3 regions of the Telluria sp. BA11 genome follow, and region 3 is predicted to be linked to each of the others. Evidence: predicted binding sites of a transcription regulator. Region 3 holds the regulator's gene; each other region holds the start of a gene.
The links. Region 3 encodes FliA, which starts transcription of late flagellar genes. Its sites were predicted from a motif close to CTAAAGTTTNNNNNNNNNNNGCCGNTA; they were not measured.
Positions count from the first base shown of each region.

Region 1 (9,633 bases), 2.5 Mb from region 3:
TGCCAGGTCACCGCTTTGCCAACATTTTCCGGGCGCTTCTCCACGCCCTGATAGCCGGCGTCGCCGATCGCAGCGGTCTCGTCTCCATGCAAAAGCGCATGTGCTTGCGTCACGTCGGAGACATTGCCAGCCGTGCCCACGACGGTGTGCACCAAGCCAGACGCAGCATCAACGCCGATGTGCGCTTTCATCCCGAAGTGCCAGTCATTGCCCTTCTTCGATTGGTGCATCTCCGGATCACGCTTGCCATCCTTGTTCTTCGTCGACGGTGGCGCGGCGATCAGCGTGGCGTCAACAATGGTCCCCTCGCGCATCATCAAACCCTTTTCGGCGAGGTGTCGGTTGATCGTATCGAAGATCTGGCGCGTCAGATCTTTTGCTTCGAGCAGGTGACGAAACTTGAGCAGCGTCGTCGCGTCTGGCGCCGACTCGCGGCCCAGATCGATGCCGACGAAAGCGCGAATGGACTGGCTGTCGTAGATCGCATCTTCAATGCCCTCGTCCGACAAACCGAAGCATTGTTGGGCCACATACATCCGCAGCATTCGCGCCAGCCCGATCGGTGGACGGCCAGCGCCTTCGACCTTCGGATAGAACGGCTCGACCAGTTTGTGCAGCTTGCTCCACGGTGTCACGCTATCGATCTCAGCGAGAAAAAGGTCGCGCCGCGTGAGCTTTTTCTTGGCGGCGTATTCGAGGTCGGAGAAGCTCTTTTGCATGATCGATGGCGGGCGAGGAACGTAGCGTCATTGTCTCAGGTTGTGGCACCGGCGGGAACCGGAGCGGCCGAATTAATCAGCGTCTCCCTAGAGGTCAGCACCACGTTCGTGCTGACGGCTGCTACTGCGATCATCGCCGCCGACAGCACGGTGCTGGCCATGACGAGCGTATCGCGGCTGAACGCCTGGCGCATGCGCGGCAGGAAGAACACGGCGCTGATCGCGCCGCCGCCCATGCAGGCCAGCAGCAGCGTAAACACCCCGGCGCCGCCGCCACCCTGCGCGCGCGCGACCAGCGGCAGCAGCGCCATCAGCGCGGTGGAGTGAAAGAACGACGCCGCCACCCGCGCCAGCACGGCCTTGACGCGGTTGGAATGGCGGGCAAACTGCAGGCCGACGCGCATCGCGCCGCCGATCCGCTCGCGCCCCAGCGGACTTGGCACGTGCGTGCGGCGCCAGCGCATGATCACGAAGCCCGAAATCACCGACAACACGGCATTCAGCACGAATACATATGCGCTGCCCAGGCTGGCGATGATGGCGCCGGCCGCCAGAGGCCCGGCAATGCGCGACGCGTTCATCGCCACGCCATTCAAGGCCAGCGCCGCCGGCAGCTGCGCGCGCGGCACGAGTTCGGGCACGATCGCCGAGAACACGGGCCAGCGCATGGCCAGGCCAATGCCGTTGGCGAACGTGAGCGCCAGCAGCACGGGCGGCGTGATGGCGTCGGCCAGGATCACCGCGCACAGGATCGTGGCCACGACGGCGACCCAGAATTGCGTGATGATGAAATAGCGCCGCCGGTCGAGGATGTCGGCCAGCGCGCCGCTGGGCAAGCCGAGCAAAAACACGGGCAGCATCGACGCGGTCTGCACCAGCGCGACCCAGATCGGCGCGGTCGTCAGCGACGTCATCATCCAGGCGGCGGCCACGTCGTTCATCCACATGCAGGTGTTGGCGATCAGCCAGGTCAGCCACAGCATGCGGAATACGGGGGCGCGCATCGGCCCGAACGCCGACGGCGGCGGCGCGGCGTCGTTGGCCGAGGGCGCCGGGGCTGGGGTCTGGGATCTGGTCATGCCGGTGAGCTCACCGGCAGCGGCGCGGCTGGCCGCGTGCATCTGCAGCGTGTCATTGAAAAGGCGAATACGTGAAGACAAGCGCCATTGTAGTCGGGGCAGCGCCCGGGGCGGCGCGCTGCTCAGCCTGCTGGATCAACTTCAGCTGCGCGCCCGCTGCGCTGGCAGCAGCAGCGCCAGTTCGGCCACGGCGCGAAACACGGCCGGCGTCAGCGCTTGTGCCGCCTCTTCGGCATTGGCGATCATCGCGTGGCTGCGTCCGGGGGGCAGGGCGTCGCGAAAGCCCCAGCGCAGCACCGTCAGGCCGGCGCGCTTCAGCACGGTTTCGAGTTCGGGCTGCAGCCAGCGCAAGCGCGTGAGCGCGCTCGCATCGGGCGCGCAGACCTCGATCACCAGGCCCTGCGGCGTCGGTTCGACCTGGATCACGACGGCGCTGCCATCGGCCAGTTCGAGTTCGAGGCGCAGCGCAGCGCGCGCACGGCGGCGGCGGCCGGGAGGCTTGTCGGCCTCGTCGGCCAGCACGGCCAGGTGCTGCGGCTTGTCGCCGGCGCCATGGACCGTGAAGCGCCAGGCATCCTGGTGCGTTGCGAGCAGCTGGGGCTGGTGCACGACCTGGCCCTGTTGCCCGGCAGCGAGCATGGCCGGCGACAAATGCCCGCCCATGTCGGCCAGCGCGCGGCTGGTCAACTGGCTGCCATGGTTACGCACCTGGCTGCGCCAGGCGCGCGCCAGGCCGGCGCCGTCCTGCTGCTGATAGGCGAGCTGGCGCGCCATCAGCACCTGGTCCGGCCGCATGGCGGCGCCATCGCTGTCGGCGGCCGCACCCGGCTGGCCGGTGGCCTGGGTCTCCGGCGCCAGTCGCGCTGAAAACGGCAGCGGCAGCGCATCGGCGCCGCCGGCCAGCACGGCGGCCGGGGCCACCACGGCGCCGACCTGCAGTGGCGCGAGGGTTGGCGGGGGCAGCGCGGCAACGGGGAACATCTGGGCCATTGGAATGCCTGTCAAAAATGAAAAAAGGCCAACCGCGTGGCTGGCCTTTGAACTCTACCCGGGGTGAGGCCCGGGCATGCGGCCATTATTGCAGCAGCGACATGACCATCGACGACATGCTGTTCGACTGCTTGAGCATGGCGGTGCCGGCTTGCAGCAGCATCTGGCTCGACGTCATGTTGGCGCTTTCGGTCGCGAAGTCGACGTCCATGATCAGGCCGGTAGCTTGCTTGGTGTTGGTGCTGATGTTCGACAGGTTGTTGTTGACGTGTTCCAGGCGGTTGGCGGCGGCGCCCAGGCTCGAACGGACTTTGTTGACCGATGCCAGTGCGGTGGTCAGGTCGGTGATCGCAGTGCTCGCATCAGCGGCGGTGCTGATTTCCGTGCCTGCGGCGCCGGCAGCGTACGACGCGGTGGCAGCGCTCACGTCGGTAGCAATGGCAGTCACGTCCGTGGCCATCGTGATGTTCATGACTTCGTTTGCATCAGCGCCGATCTGGAATTTCATGGCGGCGCCGATGGTACCGCCGACGATCAGCGTTTCGCCGCCGAACTTGGTGTTTTTCAGCACGTTGCCGAGTTCGGTACCCAGTGCGTCGTATTCCGATTGCATCGACTCCTTGTCAGCGATGCTCGACGACGTATCGGCAGCCTGGGTTGCCAGATCCTTCATGCGGATCAGCATGTTCGACACTTCATCCAGCGCGCCTTCCGCAGTTTGCAGCATGGCGGTCGAGTTCTGGGTGTTACGCATGGCAACGGCCATACCCGAGGTCTGCGCTTTCAGGCGCGAAGCGATCTGCAGGCCGGCAGCGTCATCCATTGCCGAGTTGATGCGGTAGCCGGTCGACAGACGGGTCATCGAGGTCGACAGATTGCTCTGGGTCTTCGAGATGGCGTTTTGTGCGGACAGGGCAGCGTTGTTGGTGTGCAGGCTCAGCATGATGGACTCCGAAAATGTAGGGGAAGAATTCTGTATGTCGAGTGCGTCACTCGCTCTCATGAGTACAAGGCGACACATTTCCGTACGGCATTAAATTCTTTATCGAATTTGTTGAAATAAATTTTTCAGTCGGTATTCAAGCCTGCGCTGACCGTCTCACCTTGTCGTACGTCGAAGCAATAGCAAGCCCTCGATAATGCGAATGAGGATGATAATGATTCTCATCTCTGTTAGAATCCCGGTTTTTCGCACCTTACGATCGCCAAACCATGACCCAACACGCCAATGCTCCTCTGCGCCCACCCGTCGAATCGATCCTGTCGCGCCTGATCAGGAGTGCTCTCGTTGGCGCTGTCGCCTCGGCGCCGATGCTGGTGCTGCCGTTTGCCGCCAATGCGCAGGAGGCAGGGCCCGCGGTGGAGAAGGTGATCATCACCGGTGCGAAAGTACAGGCCGATCCGGCCTACGCTGGCGGCCAGATCGGACGCAGCGGCGGCCTGGGCATTCTGGGCGAGGCGGACATCATGAAGACGCCGTTCGCTACAACCAACTATACGTCGCAGATCCTCGAAGACCAGCAGGTACGCACGCTGGCCGACGTCGTCGTCAATGAAGCGTCGGTGCGCGTGATGACGTCGACCGGCGGTTTCAGCGAAGACTTCCAGATCCGGGGCTTCAATGTCACCAGCGGCGACGTCGGCCTGAACGGCCTGTACGGCCTGTCGTCGTCGAACCGCATGCCGGCTGCCATCATGGAGCGCGTCGAAGTGCTCAAGGGCCCTGGCACGCTGATGTATGGCATCAGCCCGAACGGCAGCGTTGGCGGCAATATCAATATCGTGACCAAGCGCGCTGGCGACCAGCCACTGACGCGCGTGACGGCCACCTATGAAAGCCAGGCGCTGTTTGGCACCCATGTCGACGTCGGCCGCCGCTTTGGCGACAACGGCGCCTGGGGCGTGCGCGTCAATGGCGTGATCCGCGGCGGCGACACCAATATCGACGACGGCAAGCAGGATTTCGGCCTGGCCGCGATCGCGCTCGACTACCGCTCGCCGAAACTGCGCTGGACCCTGGACAGCTACGGCCAGCAAGAAAAGACCGACAACTTCCGCGCGCAGAACAGCTTCCGGCCCGACATCGCGTCGATCCCGGCGCCGCCGTCGGGCCACCGCGCCGTGTACCGCGGCGCCGACCTCGAGTTCCGCGATGCGACGATCGCGTCGCGCCTCGAGTACGATGTGTCGAAGCAGTTGATGGTCTACGCGACGGCCGGCTACCACTACGGTGCCAGCGAACAGGACTTCCCGACGGCGCGCGCACTGAATGCGGTCGACGCTGCCGGCAACTTCCGCCTGACCAACACCTGGTACGACGCCTATGGGCGCAGCAAGACCGGCGAAGTCGGCGCCCGCCTGAGCCTGGACACGGCCGGCATCAAGCACTTCATCACCGCCTCGGTCTCGCGCCTGGACAGTGAAGCGGGAAGCTTCTACCTGTCGGCCCCGGCCAGCTCGTCGCAGCTGTCGAACATCTACAACCCGGTGGCGATCACGCCGATGACGGGCAACCGTCTGGCGCCGACCAAGACGTCGGAAACCGAGCTGTCGAGCGTCTCGCTGACCGACACGCTGACGTTCCTGGACGGCCGCGTGCTGTTCACCGGCGGCTTGCGCAAGCAAAAGGTAGCGGCTGACAACGTGGCGCCAAGCGGCGCTGTGACAAGCTCATACAGCGAAAGCGCCGTGTCGCCGCTGGCTGGCCTGGTTGTCATGCCGATGGAAAACGTGTCGCTGTACGCCAACTTCACGTCAGGCCTGACCCGCGGCAGCACCGCCCCGGCGACGGCCGCGAACGCCGGTGAAGTCTTCGCCCCGTTCAAGTCCAAGCAATACGAAGTGGGCACGAAAGTCGATACCGGCCGCGTACTGCTCGGCGCCGCCGTGTTCCAGATCGACCGTCCTAACGCCATCACCGATCCGCTGACGACGGTCTACAGCCTGGACGGCACGCAGCGCAACCGCGGCCTGGAATTGTCGGCGGTCGGCGAAGCCGCACCGGGCCTGCGCCTGATGACGAGCGCCACGTTCTACAACGCCAAGCAGCAGCGCACAGCCGGAGGCATCAACGAAGGCAAGAAAGCCACGGGGGTGCCGAAGAACGCGTTCAACGCCGGCGTCGATTGGGACTTGCCATGGATTAGCGGCCTGAGCCTGAATGCCCGCGCGATCCACACGGCGGAGCTGGCGCAGAATGTCACCAATACCGTGTATATCTCGTCGTGGACGCGTTTTGATCTCGGCGCGCGTTATCGTACCGAGCTGATGGGCAAGCCGGTCGTGCTGCGCGCCAGTGTTGAGAACGCTGCCAACAAGCGCTACTGGCTGTCGAGCAGCACGCTGGCTACCGTTGGTACGGCAGCGGCGCCGCGCACGGTGCTGGTATCGGCGCAGGTCGATTTCTAAGTCATACTGCGACGTCAGCTGGGACCTGCCTGCACGGTGACTGCAGGCAGGTCCTGCGTTTTTTTTGGCAGCGCCAGCGCGCGCTACTAGATTCGGAACAAAAATTTGCTCCTGGTGTTGTTTTGCGGTAACTGAATCACGTGCATTCTGTTGCTCTAAGGTATAGTTCTTCACATATTCTGCGAACATGTGATGAAACTTATAACCTTTGAAATCAGCGATCGTTCCCTTGCGATCACTACCGTGAAAAAAGCGGGAGAGCAGTGGGACTGCGTAATATCGGCTTCCAGCCATGCCGGTGACGGCGCGATGTCAGCCATCGTCCAGAAACAGGTCAAATTTGACGGCGCGTATTGTGCCGATCTGGTGCTGGAGAAGGCGGTGGATTTCAGTGGCGCTTTCCTGCAACTGATGATGTAAAAAGCCTCGCTCGCTCGCTAGCGGCGTCGGTATGGCACGACGTCCAGATTTATATTCCTAGTGCACCCGTCTCCCGACTGGTCAGATGCTGATCCACGGTTCGATTGTAGCCGTACTTCTTTCGGCGGACGAACTTCCACCACCTCCTCCTGATCCGCAGTGTTGCGTAACAACCCTATCGTGTGTCGAGGAGGGCGGGTAGATGCACACAAGCATGAATCGCAGTGACATCAACTTAATACTGTGGGTAGCCTGAGTGTGGCCCTGGTGATGGATTAGATATAGGAACTTGCTTTCTTTTATAGCAGCCTGATCCTCTGTAGCAGTTTCGTAGCAACGTACACCGCGTGTGGGAAACCCTTGGTAATTTTTTTAGGTCTTGAAAGCAATAATAACAGGAGTTTGTCTACCATATGTTACTATCGAGACATCAAAATAAACTTTCGAAAATGGAGATGACCAATGGCTGTAAGGGTAACTATCGAAAATCTTAAGTCGATTAAAAGTTTGATTTTTGACGTGCCGATGCACGGAGCATTCGTCCTGACTGGCGCTAATGGATGCGGAAAGACATCGCTGCTCACGGCGCTTCACCGAATGGGTATGGCAAATGCGTTTCAAACTGGTCTTCCAGGTGCGAAAAAATTTAATGGAATCGATGGGTTGGAGGCTGCGAGACTGGTTTATGAAATAAATGGGAAAAGCGTATCATACCGCTACAACAATACGCGATGGTCTGCGACTCCAAAATCTCACAGCTCTTTAGTCTTCGATGGTTTTAGCGATGTCCTTTTTCTTAAGGCAGATTCGTCTAGAGTAGAGCCTACACCAAATGAATTGGTCGGTGCCAGAAAACTCGCGGCGGATCCTTTGCTAAAAAAATTTCTAAATGACGTTTTTGACACAGAAAAATTTGAAAAGTTATTAAAAATAAATTTGCCGGGTAAAAATACAGTTGCGCATTTGATAGAAATGGAAGGCGGACCGGGAAAAAAGAAAAATTTCTACTCAGAGAAAGCATTTAGTCTTGGTGAATTGTGCGTTATGCGTTTGGCACAAAAACTGCTATCTGTAAAAAATGGTGCTTTATATATTGTCGATGAGTTCGAGATGGCTCTTCATCCTGCTGCCCAGGTACGACTGTTCAAAGAAATTGAGACGCTGGCGAAAAGCAGAAACTGCACGATTTTGGTGTCGACCCATTCGTCCAGTCTTATCAAGAGCGTAAAGCGCGAAAACATAATATATCTCGAAAATATTGATGGCATTGTCTCTGTACACAGAAATGTTTATCCCACCTATGCACTTCAGTATATAGCAATGGATGAAGAGAACGTTCCAGACAAAATGATCTTCGTCGAGGATACGTCGGCGCAATTTTGTATAGATGCGATGTGGAAAATGCATGTTAAGGGTCATGCTAATCCTCATCTCCTACCAACAGTGCATTCTGTTGTAATTGGCGGATATAAAGAGGTGCTTAGGTTTTTAGATCGGAGTTCATCTTTCATACCGAATATTACCCGGCGAATGGCGGCACTTGATCTTGATGCAGAACCTATTTGCATGCCGCCCATAGCTATTGCAGGGCAGCCTTTGCCAGACCTGACGGTTCCGCAGGAGCTATATCGAAAACTGAAAAGCGATGTTGTCTTTTTGCCTTGGACTCCTGAGGTTGGATTTTGTGATCTACTTCACGCAAATCTGAGTACGGCGCTGCCTGCACTTAAGGCTTTTACTGGCGTTATGAGCTTAAAAATTACAAATGTTGAGGCAAACGACCACATTGGACTGAGTCCTTCGGACGCACGTAAGAAATGCAAGCAGACTGTCGATGGAATAGCATCGAGGATTGCATCGAAGAAAGCATGCACAACCGACAGAGCTAGAGAGGAGTTGTTTGCTTTTTTAGTTGAGGAATTCACAAAAACGGATAAACAGTCAATGGCTGCCCTTTCCGGAAAGTTATTTTCTTAATCTATAATGTTCGTCAGTTCTGAGCTACCGTTTGCATAGAAAAGGAACCAGCGCATTCACATTGCATTCTATTACTAGTTGTAGTTTCTCAGTGAATCGAAATAGAGGGTAACATCGCGGATATCGGCCATGGTTTCATCCTCTGTGTTCGGAATCGGAAAATATGGACTGGACGCTTGCTATAGGAGGTCTTCATAGACATGCCGATCGCACTACAGTCCTTTTTTCAGGTTTTCGCCGGGTTTTTTTTAACAGTCAGCAATATAAATTCGGCGTTCTTTGTAAATTTTGCTTTTCAACTGTGCATGGGGGATGTGAGGGCAGCCAAGCAGGTAGGTGGTGTTCTGGTGCTGGTCACAGCAGCAGTAGATCGGTAGGCTCCAAGTGATCATGCGGCTATCGCCATTCTCGCCCGTAGCTGTTGTTCGCTATGATCAGCGCCGCCGCAGGTGTCGGCACGTTGCTCCCAAGTATCTACACCAGCTTTAACTCTTGTGTCAGATCTGACATTTGAGCATGACTTCAACATAAGCCTGTCAGGCCGCAGTGCTTGCACTGCACTATCCAGGCCCTGGCACGTGACCCGAAATCCGAAAGCGACCCTGATACGTCTTTTCTAAGTCTGGCGTTCGCGGTAATTCGGGTGTCAGGTCTGACATTTGCAAATAACCTCAACCTAACTTTTTCAGGTTACATCGCTTGCACAGCACAGCCCAAGCCTCAGCACGCGACCTGAAATCGGAACCAACCCCAACAGCATCGTTTGTCAGATGTGGCGTTCGTGCACCGTAGTCCTTGCCCCAACCAATCAGCAGCATGGATGCAGCATGAACAGCTTTGGCTTATGATGGCGCGTTTTCGACAGTATTCATCGCCTGCTCCCAGGCGACCACACCCTCCAGCATGAGCACTACTTCCACCATTCCGGCTGCTACTGCCATCGTGCCGCCATCCCGCCGCCTTTCGGTTGCCCCCATGATGGACTGGACCGACCGCCATTGCCGCGTCTTTCACCGGCAGATCACCCGCCATACCTGGCT
Region 1 is NZ_CM155275.1:3,929,799-3,939,431, forward strand. It holds gene AC1MGT_RS17290 (IS5 family transposase) at 1-719, opposite strand, end outside; partial or broken gene AC1MGT_RS17295 (MFS transporter) at 815-1,798, opposite strand; gene AC1MGT_RS17300 (hypothetical protein) at 1,940-2,788, opposite strand; gene AC1MGT_RS17305 (flagellin N-terminal helical domain-containing protein) at 2,874-3,731, opposite strand; gene AC1MGT_RS17310 (TonB-dependent receptor) at 4,001-6,196, shown strand; gene AC1MGT_RS17315 (hypothetical protein) at 6,389-6,616, shown strand; gene AC1MGT_RS17320 (ATP-dependent nuclease) at 7,079-8,593, shown strand; gene dusA (tRNA dihydrouridine(20/20a) synthase DusA) at 9,497-9,633, shown strand, end outside.
Region 1: a site for FliA is predicted at 3,832-3,858, ahead of AC1MGT_RS17305 (flagellin N-terminal helical domain-containing protein). Genes of this name have one in related genera too.

Region 2 (9,633 bases), 2.5 Mb from region 3:
CCGCGGGTACGCCGTTTCGCGCGGCCGATGGCTCGCGCTACCCGTTGCGCAAGTCGATCCCCGGCAGCACGATCGCTTACGCGAACGACAAAAGCAAAATATACTGCGCCAAGTTCAAGCCGCAGAGCAGCCCGCAGAGCATCCCGCAGAGCACCCGTTAGTCATTCATGTACAACCACTATTTCCAGCTCACGCACTCGCCATTTTCGATCGCCCCCGATCCGCGCTACCTGTTCATGAGTGAGCGGCACCGCGAAGCGCTGGCGCACCTGTTGTACGGGATCGGCAGCGGCGGCGGCTTCGTGCTGCTCACCGGCGAGATCGGCGCCGGCAAGACCACGGTCTGCCGCTGCTTCATCGAGCAGGTGCCCGCGAACTGCCGCCTGGCGTACATCTTCAATCCGCGCCTGACGGCGCAGGAGCTGCTGCAGACCGTGTGCGACGAGCTGCATATCGAGGTGGCGCCGGCCGCCGCTGGTGCGGGCGTGAAGGGCTATGTGGATGCGATCAACCGCTACCTGCTGGCGTCGCACGCGCAGGGCCTGAACAACGTGCTGGTGATCGACGAGGCGCAGAACCTGTCGAGCGACGTGCTCGAGCAACTGCGCCTGTTGACCAATCTCGAAACCAGCGAGCGCAAGCTGCTGCAGATCATCCTGATCGGCCAGCCCGAACTGCGCACGATGCTCGCGCGCCCCGAACTCGAACAACTGGCCCAGCGCGTGATTGCACGCTACCACCTGGGGCCACTGGGCGAAGCCGAAACGGGCGCGTATATCGCCCACCGGCTGGCCGTGGCTGGCGCCGTCGGCGTGCCATTCCCGCCCGCGCTGACGCCGCTGGTGCACCGCCTGGCGCATGGCGTGCCGCGCCGGATCAACCTGCTGTGCGACCGCGCGCTGCTGGGCGCCTATGTGGAAAACAGTCCGCAGGTCACGCGCGCCATCCTGCGCCGGGCGGCCGCCGAAGTCTTTGCCGACGATCCGGCCGCGCGCCGCGCACCGCAGCGCTGGCCACTGCTGGCCGGCGGCGCGCTGGCCTGCGTGGCGCTGGGCGCGGCGGCGTGGCAGATGCTGCCACAGCATGCGGCGCAGCCAGCGGCGGCCAGTGTTGCGGCGGTCAAGCCGGCGCCGGTTGCTTCGGTTGCTGCGGCGGCATCGAGCACACCCAAGCCTGTCGCCATCCCCGCCGCGGCACCAGGTGCGCCGCTGCCGACGCTCGAGAACGAGACCGCGGCGCTGGGGGCCCTGGCGGCGCTGTGGGGGCCGTCATTTGCCAACCTGGCCGGCGCCGATCCAAAGGCCATCTGCGAGGCCGCGCTGCGTGCCAATCTGCGCTGCCATGCGGGGCGGGGCGGCGTGTACGAGCTGCGCCTGCTCGACCGGCCGGCCGTGGTCACGCTGCACGACGGATCGCGCACCGGCCATGCGGTGCTGGTCGGGATGGACGAGCGCAGCGTCACGCTGGCGCAGGGCGACCGGCGCGAGCGCGTCGACATTGCGGCCTTTGTCGCACGCTTCGGGGGTGAATTCACCACCTTCTGGCGCATGCCTGCGGCGTTTCGCGATGTCGTCGCCCAGGGCGACCGCGGGCCGGACGTCGACTGGATCGCCCAACGACTTGCAGGCCTGCACAGCGCCACGGCGCCGGCGCTCGATGCGCCGCTCGACGCCCGCACCAAGGAATGGCTGCGCGCCTTCCAGGCCGCGCAAGACCTGAAGGCCGATGGCGTGGTCGGACCACGTACTTATATGCGTCTGAACCAGCTGTCGAACGTGGCGGAGCCCCGTTTGCTGGCCGCTGGCGGGACGGGAAGCTGATATGTCGTACATTCTCGAAGCACTCAAGAAGGCGCAAGCCGAACGCCAGCTGGGCAACGCCCCGACCATCCACGCACCGGCGCCGTCGTACGCCGGGCCGCGTGCAGGGCAGGGCGTGCAACGGCGCTACCTGGCGCTTGGCGTGGGCGTCGTCGTGGTCGCAGCAGCCGTGGCGCTGCTGTGGCCGCGCTTTGCGGGCGAACAGCCAGTGCGGCTGGCAGCCGTGACGCCGCCTGCAGTCTTGGCGGCGACTGCGCCCGCGACTGTGCCGGCTACCGCGCCGGCTACCGCGCCGGCTACCGCGCCGGCTACCGCGCCGGCTACCGCGCCGGCTACCGCGCCGGCTACCGCGCCGGTAGCGATGCCTGCACCGCCCGCTGCTGTGATACCCGCACCCGCCCCGGTTGTTCAGCCTGCACCTGCACCCCCACCGGTAGCCGAAGCCCGGCCGTTACGTGCGAAGCCCGCACCGGCGCCGGCCGTGTCGACGGCGTCACCGTCACCGCAGCCGTCACCGCAGCAGCGCGAGACCGCACCAGCACCTGTCACCGTGGCTCCGCAACCAGTCGGCGACGACCAGCTGCGCACGCTGCAGCAACTGCCGGACACACTCCAGCGTGAAATCCCGAAGGTGGCCTTTGGCGGCTACATCTATTCGCCAACGCCCGGCGAGAGCCTGCTGCTGGTCGACAAGATGCTGCGCCGCGAAGGCGAGGAAGTCGCCCCTGGTCTCGTGCTCGAGCGGCTCACGCCGAAGGCCGCCGTGATGAATTACCGTGGAACCCGTTACCGTGCCGCATACTGAGTTGTCGGATCAACGCGCGTCCGGCCCCGTGCTGGCGGTGGTCGGCTGGTCGGGCAGTGGCAAGACGACGCTGCTCGAACATCTCGTCGCCGGCCTGTCCGGCGCCGGCCTGCGCGTCAATATCGTCAAGCACAGCCACCACGATATCGAGCTCGAGCCGCCGCGCAAGGACAGTGCGCGCCTGCGCCTGGCCGGGGCGGCCGAGGTGATGATCGCCTCGCCGTACCGGATCGCCATCATGCGTGAGCTGCGCGCCGCCCCTGAGCCGCCGCTGGCCGAGTTGCTGGCGCGCCTGTCGCCCGCCGACCTGACGCTGGTGGAAGGCTACAAGTGGGAGTCGCTGCCGAAGCTGGAAGTGCATCGCCCGGCGCTGGACAAGCCGGCCTTGTACATCGACGATGCGACGATCGTGGCGGTGGTGTCGGACGTGGCCCGTCCCGCGACGCTGCGCGCCGGCGTGGCCTGGCTCGACCTGAACGACATCGGCGCGGTGCTGGCCTGGGTGGGTAAATGGGCGGGCGCCAACCCTCAAGTTCTGCCTGGCGGCGTCGTTAAAGACTGACGAGTCTCATTCTGGAGGAATATATGGACGTCACGAATATTGCCAAACTGTCGACCAGCATGGCGGAAACCGGTATCCGTCAGGAAGTGGGCATGACGATGCTCAAGCGCGCGATGGACATCGAAGCCTCGTCGGCAGCCCAGATGATCGCCTCGCTCCCGCAGCCGCAGAACCTGCCGGCGCATCTGGGCAATTCGATCAACACGAAGGCGTAAGCAACCCGGCGCGATGCCGGGTTTTTTTGTTATAGCTTAGTGTATAGCTCAGTGAAACGCGCGCAGGATGCGCGATTCGCCCGAGCGGTCCGCGAACTGCTCGTTGGCCAGGCGCGTGGCGGCCATCATGCGTTCGAGCTGGGCATCCTCGAAACGCGACAGTTCTTCATTCGCCGCTTCCAGCGCCAGGGACAGCTTGGTCCGGGCGTTCTGGTACAACTCGCTCGAGTATTGATCCGTGTTCTTGAGCAGTTCTTCCGCGTTCTCGATCACGAGACGCAGGTCACCGATCAGTTGCTCTTGCGACTGTGCGCGGGTTTCAGGGGTTTCCATCGCTTTCACCTATAAGCCGTTGATTGACGTCTTAAAATATAAACAAGGAAGCCCTGTTCTGTTTGTTAGGCCGCAAACATAAGAAGCTGTCTTTCTGTCTATTTTTTATTGAACGGTGATTTCGACGTCGCCTAGCGTAACGACCTGGCCGGTACGGATCTTGGCCGTCTTGCGTAGTTCCTGCTTGCCGTCGACCTTCACCACGCCACTGGCGACCAGGTTCTTGCCAGCGCCGCCGCTGTCGACCAGCCCGGCCAGCTTGAGCAGCTGGTTGACTTCGACAAATTCCGATGTCAACTCGAATTCGATTTTTTGCATGTTTTCCTCGGGTGTGAAAAGGGCGGCCTGATGGGCATGCGGCCGCCCGGGTACTGGGTGTTTATTCGACCGGATCGGGCCGCGTCATGTCAATCGGCACGATCCACTGGTCAAACTGCTGATCATCGACAAAACCGCTTTGCAGGGCGGCCTGGCGCAGGGTCAGGCCTTCCTTCGATGCGGTCTTGGCAATCTGCGCGGCGCGATCATACCCGATGTGCGGGGCCAGTGCCGTCACCAGCATCAGCGATTTTTCCATCAGTTCGCCGATCCGGACCAGGTTCGGCTCGATGCCCTGGGCGCAGTGCGTGTCGAACGAGCGCATGCCGTCGGCCAGCAGGCGCGCACTTTGCAGGAAGTTATGGGCAATCATCGGCTTGAACACATTGAGCTCGAAGTTGCCCTGCGAGCCGCCGACGGTGATCGCGACATCGTTGCCGAACACCTGGCAGCAAAGCATCGTCAATGCTTCGCACTGGGTCGGGTTGACCTTGCCCGGCATGATCGAGCTGCCCGGTTCATTTTCGGGGATGGTGATTTCGCCCAAGCCCGAGCGCGGGCCGGACGCCATCCAGCGGATGTCGTTGGCGATTTTCATCAGCGCCGTGGCCAACAGCTTGAACGCGCCATGGGCGGAGACCATCGCGTCATGCCCCGCCAGCGCCATGAATTTGTTCGGTGCCGACTTGAACGACAGCCCGGTGCGCGAACCGAGTTCGGCCGCGATGCGCGGTGCGAAATCGGGATGGGCATTCAGGCCCGTGCCCACGGCGGTGCCGCCGGCCGCCAGTTGCAGCAGGCCGGACAAGGTGGACTTGAGCGCGCTTTCGGCAAATTCGAGCTGGGCCACGTAGCCGGAAAATTCCTGGCCGAGCGTCAGCGGCGTCGCATCCTGCAGGTGGGTGCGGCCGATCTTGACGATCGGCTCGAAATCGCGCGACTTGCGCAGCAGCGTGCCGCGCAATTGCGCCAGGGCAGGCAGGACTTCCTTGGCCAGTGCCCAGGCAGCAGCCACGTGCATTGCGGTGGGGAAGATGTCGTTGGACGACTGGCCCATGTTGACGTGGTCGTTCGGGTGCAGCAGGCGTGCTTCGCCGCGCTCGCCGCCGAGCAACTCGGAGCCGCGGTTGGCCAGCACCTCGTTCATGTTCATATTGCTTTGCGTGCCCGAGCCGGTCTGCCACACGGCCAGCGGGAATTCGCCAGGGTGGCGCCCGTCGAGCACTTCGTCGGCCGCGCGGATGATGGCGTCGGCCTTGTCGGCTGGCAGCTTGCCCAGCGAGCGGTTGACAGCGGCCGCGGCGCGCTTGACCTGGGCGAGCGCGGCGACCAGTTCGGGCGCCATGCGTTCGGTCGAGATGTGGAAGTGGTGAAGCGAGCGCTGCGTCTGCGCACCCCACAAATTGTTTTGTGGCACTTCGATCGGACCAAAGCTGTCTTTCTCAATCCTGTTTTCCATGGACATGTCCTGATATGCAAGAGGCTGGGATTAAAGAGTTTATCCCAATGTCCGTTAATGACGCTTGGGCTTCACTTTTGTTAGTTGCTATGGCCAGCCGCCTCCCTGTATTCATCACGTGTGCTTTGCTTTCCTGTGGCGTCGGCGCAGCCGAGCTCGGCGAACCGCGCATCAGTTCGTATATCGGCCAGCCGCTGGCGCTGGAACTCGAGCTGACTGCGCTGGCGTCTCCCGCGACCCCAGTCCAGGCACGCCTGGCGCACCCGGACGTGTACCGGGGCGCGAACATCGGCATGCCGGCCGTGCTGTCGACGCTGGCCATGCGTGTGAGCCAGCGCGATGGCCGTCAGTTCCTGCGCGTAACGTCGTCGGCGCCCGTCGAATCAAGCCGCCTGCATTTGTACCTTGATCTGGCCGATGGCGGGACGCGCGACGTGCGTCTCGTGACGCTTTTCATTGCGCCGAATCCGAATCCGCCCGCGCCAGCGGTTCCACTACCGGTTCCGGTTCCATTACCGGTTCCGGCGCCGGTGCCCATGCCCGCGAAGGCGCCGGCGCCGGTCGTGGCGGACCTTTCTGCTGCGCCCGTTGCTGGGTCCAAGCCGATGGCGGTCAAGCCAAGGCCACCGAAGCCGCCAAAGCCACCACGCCCGGTCATGCCGACGGTGCCGGTCGTCGCGGAGAAGGTGGCGCCGGCGCCCGAACCGCCTGCAGCCACGCAAGCACTGACGCCATTGTCCAAGCCGCTGCCAGTGCCAGTTGCTCTGCCTGCACCTGCCTCTGCCGCGACCTGCGCGCCGGCATCCTCGGTCGACAGCGCAACCGTGTGCGCCGCGCTCGATGTCAAGAATGCCCAGTTGCGCGAGCAGATTGGCACGCTGGAAGACAAGGTGCGTGTGCTGCAGGTGGCGCTGGGCGCCAGCCCGTCCGCCGTCGTCCAGGACAAGGTCGCGCCGCGGGCCGCGCCACGGCCATCCCGCAAGCGGCCTGCGCCGGAACCGGACGCCTCCACGCCGTGGGGCTGGATCGCCGGGGCAGTGGTTGCCGTCCTGGCGCTGGTGGGTGGCGCGCTGTTCATCCTGCGCCGCCGCAAGCGGGCAGCGCCGATGATCCAGCCCATGCCGCGCGCTTCGCTGATGGCGCGTCTGCGGCAGCGTTTCGCGCGCAAAACGAAGACGCCGGCGCCGGTCGAACCACAGCTGGACGAGTCGCACAATGAAATGTCTACACAACTTTGATTTTGCGCTATAATTGCCTCGTGATCGACAAGGTCACAGACAGCACAGGGTCTGGCGCAGTCACCAACGATAGGTGGCGCGACAAGCAGACGACCGTTGAGGAAACGCCTGTGTCTGGAAGCAGTTCGCTTGCCTACAGTGGCAACGGACGCCGGCAGCAACCGGCACGAGGCGACGCCAGCAGATAGCTGGGGTTCGTCCTCTCACCGAATTCGTCACCCGGCTTCAAGCCCGGTGGCCTCCAAAGCGCCCACCGGGCGCTTTTTTATTGCCTGTGCCATAAAAAAAGCACCCGAAGGTGCCTTGATCGACGATTCGACGGCGGATCAGTGTGGATGCAGGGCGCGATCGACTTGCGCATCCCACGGATCGGTGACGTCACGGATGGCGCGGTCATTGGCCATCAACTGTTTCAGCAGGTCGACCTTGCTGAGACGCTTTTCGCCCGTCAGTGCTGGCAGGCCGGCTGTTGCTGGCGCTGCCTGAGCCCGGGCTTCCAGATTCAATTGTGCAAACTCTTGCCAGTCGCGGGCCTTGGCGGCGTGCGTCATCTGGCCCGTCAGGCCAGTCAGGTTTTCGTAAATCGCAAGGACATCGTCTGCGTTCATAGGGTTACCAAAGCATGGTTTCTCAGGCCGGATTGCCGGTTGTCTGAATCATTTACGGCCTGGCTAATGGGAACTTTAGGGTAGTCTGGAAAATATTTTCGATGCATTTTGCATGGGTGCGCATGCCGCAAGCAGCGTCCCCGCTGGCATACTATGCGCATGAACCATGACGACATCTCCCGCAGTACTCTCCAACACTACAACGAGCATGCCGAGGATTTCTTTGCCGGCACGATTGACCATGACGTAAGTCAAAACATTGATGCCTTGCTGGGTGCGATCACAACGTCAGCGCCGCATACGATCCTTGATCTGGGCTGCGGGCCCGGGCGTGACCTCAAGACCTTCAGCGGCCTCGGCCATCGCGCCATCGGCGTGGACGGCAGCGAACGGTTTGTCGCCATGGCCCGGGAATACAGTGGTTGCGAGGTATGGCAGCAAGATTTTTTACACCTGGATTTGCCGCCCGCGCTGTTCGACGGCATTTTTGCCAATGCGGTGCTGTTTCACGTCCCCAGCGCGGCATTGCCGCACACGCTCGATCAATTGTTCGGCACGCTCAAGCCGGGCGGGGTGCTGTTCACGTCGAACCCACGTGGCGAAAATCAGGAAGGCTGGAACGGCGAGCGCTATGGCACCTACCATGACTACGACAGCTGGCATCGCTTCATGCTCGCGGCTGGCTTCGTGGCGCTGCATCACTATTACCGGCCACCTGGTTTACCGCGCGACCAACAACCGTGGCTGGCGAGTGTCTGGCGCAAGCCTGTTTGTTAAGCGCCGTACAGAACTGACCGGAAGTTACTCCTAGTGTGAAGCCTCATCCACGTCACGGGCAAGGAGATTGCAATGAACAAGGATCAAGTCAAGGGCAAGACCAAGGAAGTCGCCGGCAAGGTGCAGCAGAAGGTTGGCGAAGCCGTCGGCAGTCGCCAGCAGCAGAGCGAAGGCCTGTCAAACCAGGCTGAAGGGAAAGCGCAGAAGAAAGTTGGCGATGTCAAGGATATTGCAAAAGGCAATCGCTGATGCATCTCCGCTGATTCATTCGGCATCAACAACAAAGCCGCGCATTGCGCGGCTTTGCTTTTATCAGGACTCTCTGGCGGGTCTGTCCCCGGGTCTGTCGCCCAGTATATCTTCGATATACAGCATCTTCACCAGCACGGACATCACAGCTGCCAGTGGCGTAGCCAGCGCAACACCGGCGAAGCCGAACAGCGTGCCGAAGATCAGCTGCATCACGATTACGAGTGCCGGCGGCAACTCGATGGCTTTCGCCTCGATCATCGGCTGCAACACATAACCTTCGAGCATATTGATTGCTGCGAACAGCAGCAGCGCGTACAGGGCCAGGTCAGGGCTGATCGACAGCGCCAGCAACACGGCCGGAATGCCCGCCATGATCGGACCCAGGTAGGGGATGAAGTCGAGCAGGCCCGCAATCACGCCCAGGATCAGCGCCAGTGGCACGCCGAGCAGGCTCAGGCCGATGGCGGTGGTGACGCCGACGATCAGCATCGACACTGCCTTGCCCAATAGCCAGCTCGACAGGTTGTCGCCCATCTCTTGCATGACTTCACGTGCGCGGCCCCGCTTCTGTTGCGGCACGAGGCGGATGAAACCACCCGTATACACGCCGGGTGAAGCGGCAAAATAAATCCCCACGAAAATGATAATGACAATATTGCCCAGCGCGCCGATGACGCCACTGAAGAACAGGCCGGCATTCGGCACAAGCGAACCCATCTGCTTGACGATGTCTTCCGGTGGCGGCAGCTCGGCCACGACGCGCTTGAGGATAGGATGCTGCGCGACTTCCGCTTGCAGGCGCTCGACGGCTGCGGGGATTTCCTTGGCCAGCTGACCCGACTGCTCGGAGATCTGCGGCGCCATGGCCCACCCGCCGAGACCGAAGACGGCAGTGAGCAGCAACACGACGATGACCAGGGCGATATTGCGCTTGATGCCCGTGCGCTGATGCAGCAATGCGCTCAGTTTGTAGAGCAGGATCGAAAACAGGATGCAGGCAAAGATCAGCAGCAAGGCGTCGGCAGCGAGCACGACCGCTGCCAGGCCAAGGATGAACAGGACGCCGATACCGTTGACGAGCGTGACGCGGCGCGCGAGTTTGCGCTGGGTGAGGGGAGTCTCAGGCGCTGGAGCGTCGGAGGATGGTGGCGTGTGGGGATTCATGGTGGTATCTGATTGCGCAATGAAAATTGTTATTTAAACTGATGTAGTTACAACTGCCTTTGTACAACTGGTGTAGTTATAG
Region 2 is NZ_CM155275.1:4,126,273-4,135,905, forward strand. It holds gene AC1MGT_RS18115 (hypothetical protein) at 1-161, shown strand, start outside; gene AC1MGT_RS18120 (AAA family ATPase) at 168-1,820, shown strand; gene AC1MGT_RS18125 (general secretion pathway protein GspB) at 1,822-2,625, shown strand; gene mobB (molybdopterin-guanine dinucleotide biosynthesis protein B) at 2,627-3,187, shown strand; gene AC1MGT_RS18135 (putative motility protein) at 3,211-3,402, shown strand; gene AC1MGT_RS18140 (DUF883 family protein) at 3,451-3,735, opposite strand; gene AC1MGT_RS18145 (RNA-binding S4 domain-containing protein) at 3,841-4,053, opposite strand; gene fumC (class II fumarate hydratase) at 4,115-5,512, opposite strand; gene AC1MGT_RS18155 (FimV/HubP-related protein) at 5,638-6,750, shown strand; gene AC1MGT_RS18160 (flagellar protein FliT) at 7,077-7,358, opposite strand; gene AC1MGT_RS18165 (class I SAM-dependent methyltransferase) at 7,518-8,135, shown strand; gene AC1MGT_RS18170 (CsbD family protein) at 8,208-8,384, shown strand; gene AC1MGT_RS18175 (AI-2E family transporter) at 8,448-9,551, opposite strand.
Region 2: a site for FliA is predicted at 7,411-7,437, ahead of AC1MGT_RS18160 (flagellar protein FliT). Genes of this name have one in related genera too.

Region 3 (9,633 bases):
ATATTGGTGACATACACATTGGCCTCGCCCAGGTGAGGACGGCCGGGCGGTGAATCGAACGGGTCGAGGACCGGTGCCCACTCTGCGGCCGTGATGAGGACGGCCGAGCTTTCGGTGAGGCCGGGCCAGTTGAAATTGCGGCGTACACGGCCCTGTACATTGCGGTAGATCAGCCGGATCGAGCGTGCCATGGGGTTCTCCTGATGAACGTTTGCGGCACGCCAGCCGTGCCAGTCATGATTCGACCTGGCCGGCATTCGCAAGATCGGCACCCGGACGCCACCTGTTTGCGCCAGCGCAAACCGGGGCGGCGTCTGCACCAATCCTGTCTGATTCCAATAAACCGGTATCATTTTTTCTGGTTGCGGGGAAATAGGCCCTTTTCCCCATCCTTCTCGGTTGATCGTTTCCGCACGGCATCGACAATAATGATTCCTATCGATGGGCATGTGCCCGTCATGCAGAACATAGATTGAAGTGCGGAGAACCACGATGAAAGTGAAGAAATTTACAGCGGCAACTTCCCGGGATGCCTTGCGCAAGGTGCGCGAAGCCCTGGGCCCGGATGCCGTCATCCTGTCCAACCGTCCGGTCGATGGCGCCGTCGAAATCCTGGCACTCGACAACGACGATGTCGCGTCGCTGTCCGCGCCTGTCGCCGACTCCGAGATGGCGCAGCCAAAACCGCAGCTGCAGCACTTCGACGAACTCGCACCAGCCGCACCGCGCGCCACCCCGGCACGCCGCTACCAGGATGCCGGTCCGGTCATGAACGCGCCGGTCGCGCCTGCCTACGTCGCGCCCGTGGCACCGATGGCGCCGCTGGCGCCGGCCGAGCCGGTGTCGACCTACGCCGAACGCCGCGCCCCCGCACCTGAACCAACGATCGACATGGCCGCGATGACCGCCATGATGAGCGCCGCCATCACCCAGGCCAAGGAATCGGCGACCTCGGAAGTCAGCAACATGATGAGCGAGATCCGTGCCATGCGCGGCCTGATGGAAACCCAGCTGGCCGAACTGTCGTGGGGCTCGACCGCCCAGCGCGAGCCGCACAAGGCCACCGTGCTGCGTGAAATGCTCGCTGCCGGTTTCTCGGCCACGCTGGCACGCTACATCATCGAAAAAATGCCGGCCATGAACGACGCGGCGCAAGCGATGCGCTGGGTGAAGACCGTGCTGGCACGTAACCTGGCGACCATCGGCAACGAAGATGCGATGTTGTCCGAAGGTGGCGTGTTCGCACTGGTCGGCCCGACCGGCGTGGGCAAGACCACCACGACGGCCAAGCTGGCCGCGCGCTGCGTGATGCGCCACGGCCCGGACAAGCTGGCCCTGATCACCACCGATGCTTACCGTATCGGCGGTCACGAACAACTGCGCATCTACGGCAAGATCCTCGGCGTCATGGTGCACTCGGTGAAGGACGAGGCCGACCTGCGCATCGCCCTGAAAGAACTGCGCAACAAGCACACTGTGCTGATCGACACCATCGGCATGTCGCAGCGCGACCACATGGTGGCCGAGCAGGTCGCGATGCTGTCGGGCTCGGGCGCCGAAGTCAAACGCCTGCTGTGCCTGAATTCGACGTCGACCAACGAGACGCTGAACGAAGTCGTGCGCGCCTACCAGGGCAGCGGCCTGCACGGCGCGATCATGACCAAGATGGACGAGGCTGCCTCGACCGGTGGCGTGCTCGACATCGTGATCCGCCAGAAGCTCAAACTGCATTACGTCTCGAACGGCCAGCGCGTGCCGGAAGACCTGCATGTGGCCGACAGCGCGATGCTGATCGACCGCGCGTTCCGCAACCGTGGCACCGCCCCGGCGGACGCCGACCTGCCGATGCTGATGGCAGCCACCGCGCAAGCCAACCGCCGCGAGGTGTCGCATGGCTAGTTTTGACTTCGACCAGGCCGAAGGCCTGCGCCGCATGCTGCAAGGCCCGCGTCCGCGCGTGGTCACGTTTCTGTCGGCCACGCCGGAAGACGACAAGGGCGCGATGCTGGTGAACCTGGGCGCCTCGCTGGCCCAGGCCGGCAACGAAGTGCTGATCGTCGACGCCTGCAACGTCGAGTACGGCGTCGCCCGCCGCCTGGGCCTGAACCGCGGCGCCTCGCTGCTGCAGGTCGCGCGCCAGGAAAGCGCGCTGAACCAGGTGATCCATCCGGCCCCGCAAGGCTTCTCGGTGGTGCCCATGGGCACGCCCGAATCGGCCGACGACGTGCGCCGTCTGAGCAAGACCTTCGACGTGCTGGCCACGCAAGCGGGCATCGTGATCGTCGATGGCGAACTGGGTCCGGACGGTGAGTTTCCGGTGCCGTTGATGTCCAGTTCGGAGATCGTGATCCAGGTGTCGACCAGCGCGGCCTCGATCACCAATGCCTACTCGCTCATCAAGCGCCTGACGCAGGAACTGGGCCGCCGGCCATTCGGCATCCTGGTGACCGGCGCGACTGAGGGGGAGGCCAAGGTGGTATACGATAATATGTCATTGGCAGCAACACGTTATCTGGCCGTCAAGCTCAGTTTCATGGGCGCCGTGCCGGCCGACGAATACCTGCACCGCGCCGCGCGTCTGGGCCGGGCCGTGGTCGATGCCTTCCCGCTGGCCGGCGCATCGGTTGCGTTCCGCCAGCTGGCCGGCAAGTTCGCACTGCCTGCACTGCCGCAGTTCGGCCGCCAGGGCAGCGCGTCCATCGGTTCCTGACACAGTCGCCATCGACATATAAAGAAAAAGACATACGCCAGCATGTATACGGTCAAAGGGAAAGCGGACAAGAATTCTTTGCTGACGGAGCATATGCCGTTGGTAAAGCGTCTTGCCCACCACATGAAGGCGAAGCTGCCGCCTTCGGTGGAGGTCGATGACCTGATCCAGGCCGGCATGATTGGTTTGCTCGACGCGATCAACCGCTACGAAGACGACCACGGCGCCCAGTTCGAGACCTATGCCGTGCTGCGCATCCGCGGCGCGATGCTCGACGAGCTGCGTTCGAGCGACTGGATGCCGCGCAGCACGCGCCAGAACATGCGCAAGGTCGAGGGTGCAATGCAGTCGCTGCAGCAGCGCCTGGGCCGCCCGCCGAGCGAATCCGAAGTGGCCGCGTCGCTCAAGATCTCGCTCGACGAGTACCAGGACATGCTGGCCGACTCGGGCGGCCACCAGCTGCTGTACTACGAGGACTTTCATGCCGACGAAGGCAGCGACAATTTCCTCGACCGTTATGCGGTGGACGATGCCGATCCGCTGCGCAGCCTGATGGAAACCGATTTTCGCCAGGCCGTCATCGACGCGATCGACAAGCTGCCGCCGCGCGAAAAACTTCTGATGGGCTTGTATTACGAAGAAGAACTGAACCTGAAGGAAATCGGCGCCGTGATGGGCGTGAGTGAATCGCGGGTGTCGCAGCTGCACACCCAGGCCGTCGCACGTTTGCGCACTACCTTACGGGAGCAATTATGGACTGGGCCAGCGTAATCGGCCTGGTGCTGGCAATCGCCGGCATCTTTCTCGGTTACACCCTCGACGGCGGCAAGTTCTCGTCGTTGATCCAGCCTGCCGCATTTGCCATCGTGGTGGTCGGTACCTTCGGCGCCGTGCTGCTGCAAAGCGAGACACGCACCTTCTTGCGCGGCATCACCATGCTGCGCTGGGTGTTCGTGCCACCAAAAAACGGCCGCCAGAAACTGTCGCGCGAAATCGCGCTATGGAGCCTGACGGCGCGCCGCGATGGCTTGCTGTCGCTCGAACAATTCATGAGCAAGGCCGACCCGTTCGTCGCCAAAGGCTTGCGCCTGGTGGTCGACGGCATCGCGCCGGAGAAGGTGCGCAGCCTGCTCGAACACGAAATCAACGGCTACGAATTCGCCCAGCGCCAGGCGGCGCGTATCTGGGAATCGGCCGCCGGCTATTCGCCCACGATCGGCATCCTGGGCGCCGTGCTGGGCCTGATCCACGTGATGGAAAACCTGTCCGATCCGGCCCGTCTGGGCTCGGGCATCGCGGTCGCGTTCGTGTCGACCGTGTACGGCGTGGGCATGGCCAACCTGTTCTTCTACCCGGTCGGCAACAAGCTCAAGGCCATCGTCAGCGACAAGGTGTCGCAGTACGAGATCCTGGCCGAAGTGTTCTCCGACCTGGCCAGCGGTGACCACGGCCGCGTCGTCGACGAGCGCGTCGCCAGCCTGCTCACGCACCACTAGGCCAGCGCCATGGCACGCAAGCGCTACGACGACGATGTCCCCACCGAAAACCACGAACGCTGGCTGATTTCATACGCCGACCTGATCACGCTGCTGTTCGCGTTTTTCGTCGTCATGTACGCCATCTCCATCGTCAACGAGGGCAAGTACCAGGTGCTGTCCGAGGCGCTCGGCGATGCGTTCGGCGGCCGCGGCGCAGCCACCCAGGTCAACACCAATGTCGAACCGGTGCTGCCGCTGTCGCACATCATCAACCGCCGCCGCAACGAAGCAGCGCGACGCGAGCAGGAAAAGATGGGCGTGATGGCGCGCGAACTGTCGGCGACCTTGCTGCCGCTGGTGAAGTCGGGGCAGGTGCGGGTGATCCAGAACGCGCGCGGCATCAGCGTCGAGATCAACGCCAGTGTGCTGTTCCCGCAGGGCGAAGCAGTGCTGGACGGCGAAGGCCAGGAAATCCTCGCGCAGGTGGCTGGCCTGCTCAGGAACGACACGCACCGCATCGAGGTCGAAGGCCACACCGACGACCTGCCGATCGCCAATCCACTGTATCCATCGAACTGGGAACTGTCGACCGCGCGCGCGAGCAGCGTGGTGCGGCTGTTCGCCGCCAACGGCGTGCCCGAGGTGCGCCTGTCGGCGATCGGCTTTGCCGCGACGCGCCCGGTGGCGCCCAACACCGACGAGGCCGGCAAGGCGCGCAACCGGCGCGTGGCGGTGATGATCCTGGCAGCACTGCCCGAGACCGGCGGTAACATACTTCCGTGAATGTATTGATGGAATCATGGCATAATCGACAGGCAGCGTCGCGCGGGTGACGCCTGCCGTGAATCCTCGAGGAGTCGCAATGCATGTCAAACGAAGCTCGCCGGCGGCCAAGCTGGCAATGGTGCTGTCGCTGGTCGGCCTGGTTGGCGTGGTCAAGGCCGTGGAGGCCAAGGTGAACGTCCAGCATCGGCTCGAAGTGGAAACCGGGGCCGGCAAGGTCAAGGTGCGGGTGCTGATCGAGAACCGGGGCGACGTACCGATATGGATCCCGCGCGAGATCGCGCTGGGCGACGATCTGAGCGCCCCCCGTTTTGCGCTGAGTTCACTGACGGACACGGTCGCTTACACGGGTCGCATGGTCAAGCGCGGCCCGCTGAACGCTGCTGATTATCTCGAGGTCAAGCCGCAGACGACCTATCTGAACACGCTCGACATCACGCAGGCCTATGCGTTCAAGCCTGGCCAGCACAGTTACGAGATCCGCTACGCCGGCCCATGGGTGACCGATTTGCGCAAGCTCGACGCGGGCGGCATCAAGAGCAGCCCGGCGCTGCCGGTCAAGTTCTCGCACACGGTCAGGATGGCCGCGCGCTGATTCAAGGCGCTTTGCAATTGGTGGCGCTGGCGATCAGCGTCGCGCCACAACTCGTCTTGTCGCCATCGAAGGCAATCAGCTTGCCGTCGATTTTATGATGCGCCGAGCCGCTGACGATCTTGCAGCCATTGTGACCTTTGATGGGGCAACTGCAAGTGTCGCCCACGCACGCCACGGGAATACCGCCCACCTTCACATGCCGCGCGCTGACGCTAAGGACCTTGCCGCCATGCGACGTGGCGTCGCCGAGCCTGATGATATTGCGCATGATTGAGCCTTTCTTCTGACGGTACTTCAGTCGGATGCGGTGTCGTGTTCGGGGATGGCGTCTGCGCCCAGTACCGAGGCCACGGTCGGTGGCTTGTAGTTGTCCGGGTCGATCGACGGCTGGACGATGTGCTTGAAGATGTTCGCGCCTTGCGCCTCGCGCCGTTCCTTGCTGGGCGGGCTGATGAACACGATGCCTGCCAGCGCGATCTTCTGTTCGGTGTCGTGGTTGAACGCGGCGATGATGCGCGCCGGGCCTGCAGCGCGCTGCGCTTCGGGCAGTGTTTGCAGCGCCTGCTGCCAGCCGGCTTCCTGCAGCTTTTGACGGGCGTCGCGGCGCTTGACCGGCTTGCCTTCGTTATCCTCGAACTTGACTAACACGGGGCAGTGGATGAAGCCCATCGAGGGCAGGTCGTTGAAGGCGGCAAGCGGGTTGCGGTTCCAGGGGACCGGGAACCAGGGGGTGGGTTTCCAGTCTTTCGGGGGCGTATTGGCCCAGCGCTTGTAGTCGTCGAGCAGCGTGCTTTCGGGGCGGTCGAAGCCGGGGTGTTGGGCGAATTTGGCGGCGGCAAGGGTGGTCGGGAGCCGTGTCATGGTCGATCACTCCCCGGCAGCCTGAGCCGCAGTCGCCTGCCGCGGCGTGTTCTCGCCGAAATACTCATACGAATCGGCGTTGTTGATTGCCCGCTGCGGCGCGCTGCGCGCCATGTCCGCTGCCGCAGCCTGGCCGTACACGTGGTCGTCGGTCGCCGCCACCACGTCGAAGTGGCTCAGTTCGTGCAGCAGCGTGCCGCCGCGCGAATCGGTCCCTGTCGCCGCTGCGGCCCAGAACGCCTTGCACACCCAGACCGTGTACGGCCGCGCGGGATACACGTAGGCAAAATACGGCTCGTCGCAATCGCAGTTGATCTTGAGGGGCTTGCTCTCGAACGCTTCCTTGATCGCCGTGACATTGGCCGTGACCTTCGCGCCGCGCGCGGCGTCCTGCGCCCCGAACCACATCGCATAGCGCGCGCCATATGGCGTGCCCGAGGTCAGGTAGGCCTGGCTGTCGGCCGCCATTGCGCGCCCGGCGTCGATCGCCGTCACCAGGTGCTCCTGCTGCGCATTGCTGCAATTGGCAAAACCCGTGGCAGGGGCGGCTGCCTCCGGCAGGATCGTCGTCCTGCTGCCACGCGGCAGGCGGCCGTCGATCCAGATCGTGACGGGGTTGGAGGCCAGCTCGCCCACCACCGCGCCGACGGTCGTGCCCGGCGACGGCATGGCCGGACTGCGATAGCGGATCGTGTAGTTACCGGTAATGGTCATCTCGTAGAACCGCGAGAGCTCGACCGTGTGCGTGAGCGCCGCGCCCGGGGCCAGTTGCAGGTAATCAGCCGGCCCCGGCGCGGCGCGCTTGATGCGGCGGCCCAGGTAGCGCACCGGCTGACCGTCGCGCTGCACCTCGAACAGCGGCGCCTCCAGGCCCTGCTGCGGCGTGCGCCAGCGCAGCAGGTGCTGGACCGTGTACGAGGTATTGGTCAGCGTGACGCTCACCAGGACGTTGTCGCCGCGACCAACCGCCGGTTGCGCCGGGCTCAGCGTGACGTTGACCTGGGCATGCGCCGCGCCAGCACTGCACACAACGGCGAGTGCGCCAGCGGCGCGCGACAGCAGAAAACCTGAATGCATGGTGGACTCCGGTTGGGTTGGACCGGATAACTCTCACCTTATTTTTTCTGCCCACATTGAGCCGCTGCAGCACCGGGCGATGGCGAGCTTGAATCGTGTCTTCTGCTACACAAAAATCTCACACGAAATAACAACAGAGGAGCGACAACCGTCGCCTGAACAGGCTTAGTTTGCTATTATGCAACAATCGTATCCAACAAAAAATAACACTCGATTACGTTGCATAGCTACAGGTGCCTCCCATGATGATCCAGCCAAATGAGACTTCCGCACCGCAAGCTTTTGCGGCAACCAACCTGGGCGCCACAACCGGCCAACTCGCCTGGGACACCAGCGAGGCGCATGCGCTGCGTGACGCCCACGCGCTGCTCGGCCACAACCGCAACTACCTCGAGCAAGTGATAGACGGCATGCCGGCAGGTTTGCTGGTCATCGACGCCGAGCGCTGCGTACGCTCGATGAACCGCATGATGGCCGAGCTGATCGACGCACCGGAAGAATCGGCCAGCGCCGGCCATCCACTCGCGCGCTGGCTGCCCGACGCCGGCCTGGCCGCGCGCGTCAGCGCTGCACTGGACACCGGCATGCCGCAAGACCACGTGCTCGTCTCGCTCGAAGGCCACGCGGACGGCGTGCGCCACCTCGAATTCAACATCCGCCGCACCGAGCAGGCCGGCGGCTGCATGCTGTTGCTGATCGGCCAGGACATCACCTTCCGCCGCAAGGCGCGCCTGCGCCTGCAGGAGAGCGAGGAGTTCTTCCGCCTGACCTTCAGCCAGGCGGCGGTTGGCATCGTGCTGCTGGGCCCGGACGGACGCCTGCTGCGCGTGAACGGCAAGATGGCGCAGATCCTGGGCTACACGGAAATCGAACTGCTGCAGCGCTTCTTCCAGCAACTGACGCACGTGGACGATCTGCCGGACGAGCTGACACTGGTCAAACGTCTGCGCGACGGCGAGATCAGCGACTACCAGCGCGAGCGGCGCCTGCTGCGGCGCGACGGCACGCCGATCTGGGTCAATGTCAGTGTCTCGACGATGCGCGACGCCTATGGCAACCAGCGTTTCATCTCGGTGGTCGAAGACATCTCGCGCCGCAAGGGCGCCGAAGAAGCGCTGCTGCGCGTCATCAACCACGACGCCCTGACCGGCCTGCCGAACCGCGTGCTGCTGCAGGACCGGCTCGAGCGCGCGATTGCCCATGCGCACCGCGCCGGGAGCCAGGTGGCGGTGATGTTCATCGACCTCGACCGTTTCAAGCACGTCAACGACACGCTCGGGCACGACGCGGGCGACCAGTTGATCGTCGAGATCGCGCGCCGCCTGTCGAGTTCGCTACGCGAGAGCGACACCGTGGCGCGCCAGGGCGGCGACGAATTCGTCGTCGTGCTGCCCGAGATGAACGGCGAGACCGACGCCGCGCGCGTGGCCCGCAAGCTGCTCGAGAACCTGTTTCAGCCGCTGCTGCTGTGCGGTCAAGAGGTCTTCCCGACCGGCTCGATCGGCATCGCCATGTACCCGCGCGACGGCACCGACAGCGCCACGCTGCTCAAGTGTGCCGACAGCGCGATGTACGGCTCGAAGGGCGAGGGCGGCAACGGCTTCAGCTTCTACATGGCCGACATGGGCGCGCAGACCGCGCTGCACCTGCGCATGGAAAGCGAGCTGCAACGGGCGCTGCAGCGCCGCGAATTCGTGCTGCATTACCAGCCGGTGGTCGATATCGCCACCGGCCACCTGGGTGGCGTCGAAGCGCTGCTGCGCTGGCAGCCGCAGGGCAAGCCGATGGTGTCGCCGGCCGACTTCATCCCGCTGGCCGAAGAAACCGGCCTGATCGTGCCGATTGGCGAGTGGGTGCTGGAAACCGCCATGGCCCAGCAAGTGGCCTGGCAGCAGGGCGGCCTGCCGCCGGTACGCGTCAGCGTGAACCTGTCAGCGCGTCAGTTCCTGGGCCAGGACGTGGCCCAGCGCGTCGCTGTGCTGCTCGAGAAAACCGGGTGCGACCCGCGCGCGCTGACGCTGGAAATCACCGAAAGCGTGCTGATGCAGAACCCGGTGGCGGCCACCGCCACGATGGCGCGCCTGGCGGCGATGGGCGTGCAACTGGCGATCGACGATTTCGGGACCGGC
Region 3 is NZ_CM155275.1:1,438,490-1,448,122, reverse strand. It holds gene AC1MGT_RS06345 (hypothetical protein) at 1-191, opposite strand, end outside; gene flhF (flagellar biosynthesis GTPase FlhF) at 493-1,899, shown strand; gene AC1MGT_RS06335 (MinD/ParA family ATP-binding protein) at 1,892-2,710, shown strand; gene AC1MGT_RS06330 (RNA polymerase sigma factor FliA) at 2,753-3,481, shown strand; gene AC1MGT_RS06325 (flagellar motor protein) at 3,463-4,206, shown strand; gene motD (flagellar motor protein MotD) at 4,216-4,971, shown strand; gene AC1MGT_RS06315 (hypothetical protein) at 5,051-5,566, shown strand; gene AC1MGT_RS06310 (PAAR domain-containing protein) at 5,568-5,834, opposite strand; gene AC1MGT_RS06305 (hypothetical protein) at 5,861-6,427, opposite strand; gene AC1MGT_RS06300 (M35 family metallo-endopeptidase) at 6,434-7,504, opposite strand; gene AC1MGT_RS06295 (putative bifunctional diguanylate cyclase/phosphodiesterase) at 7,747-9,633, shown strand, end outside.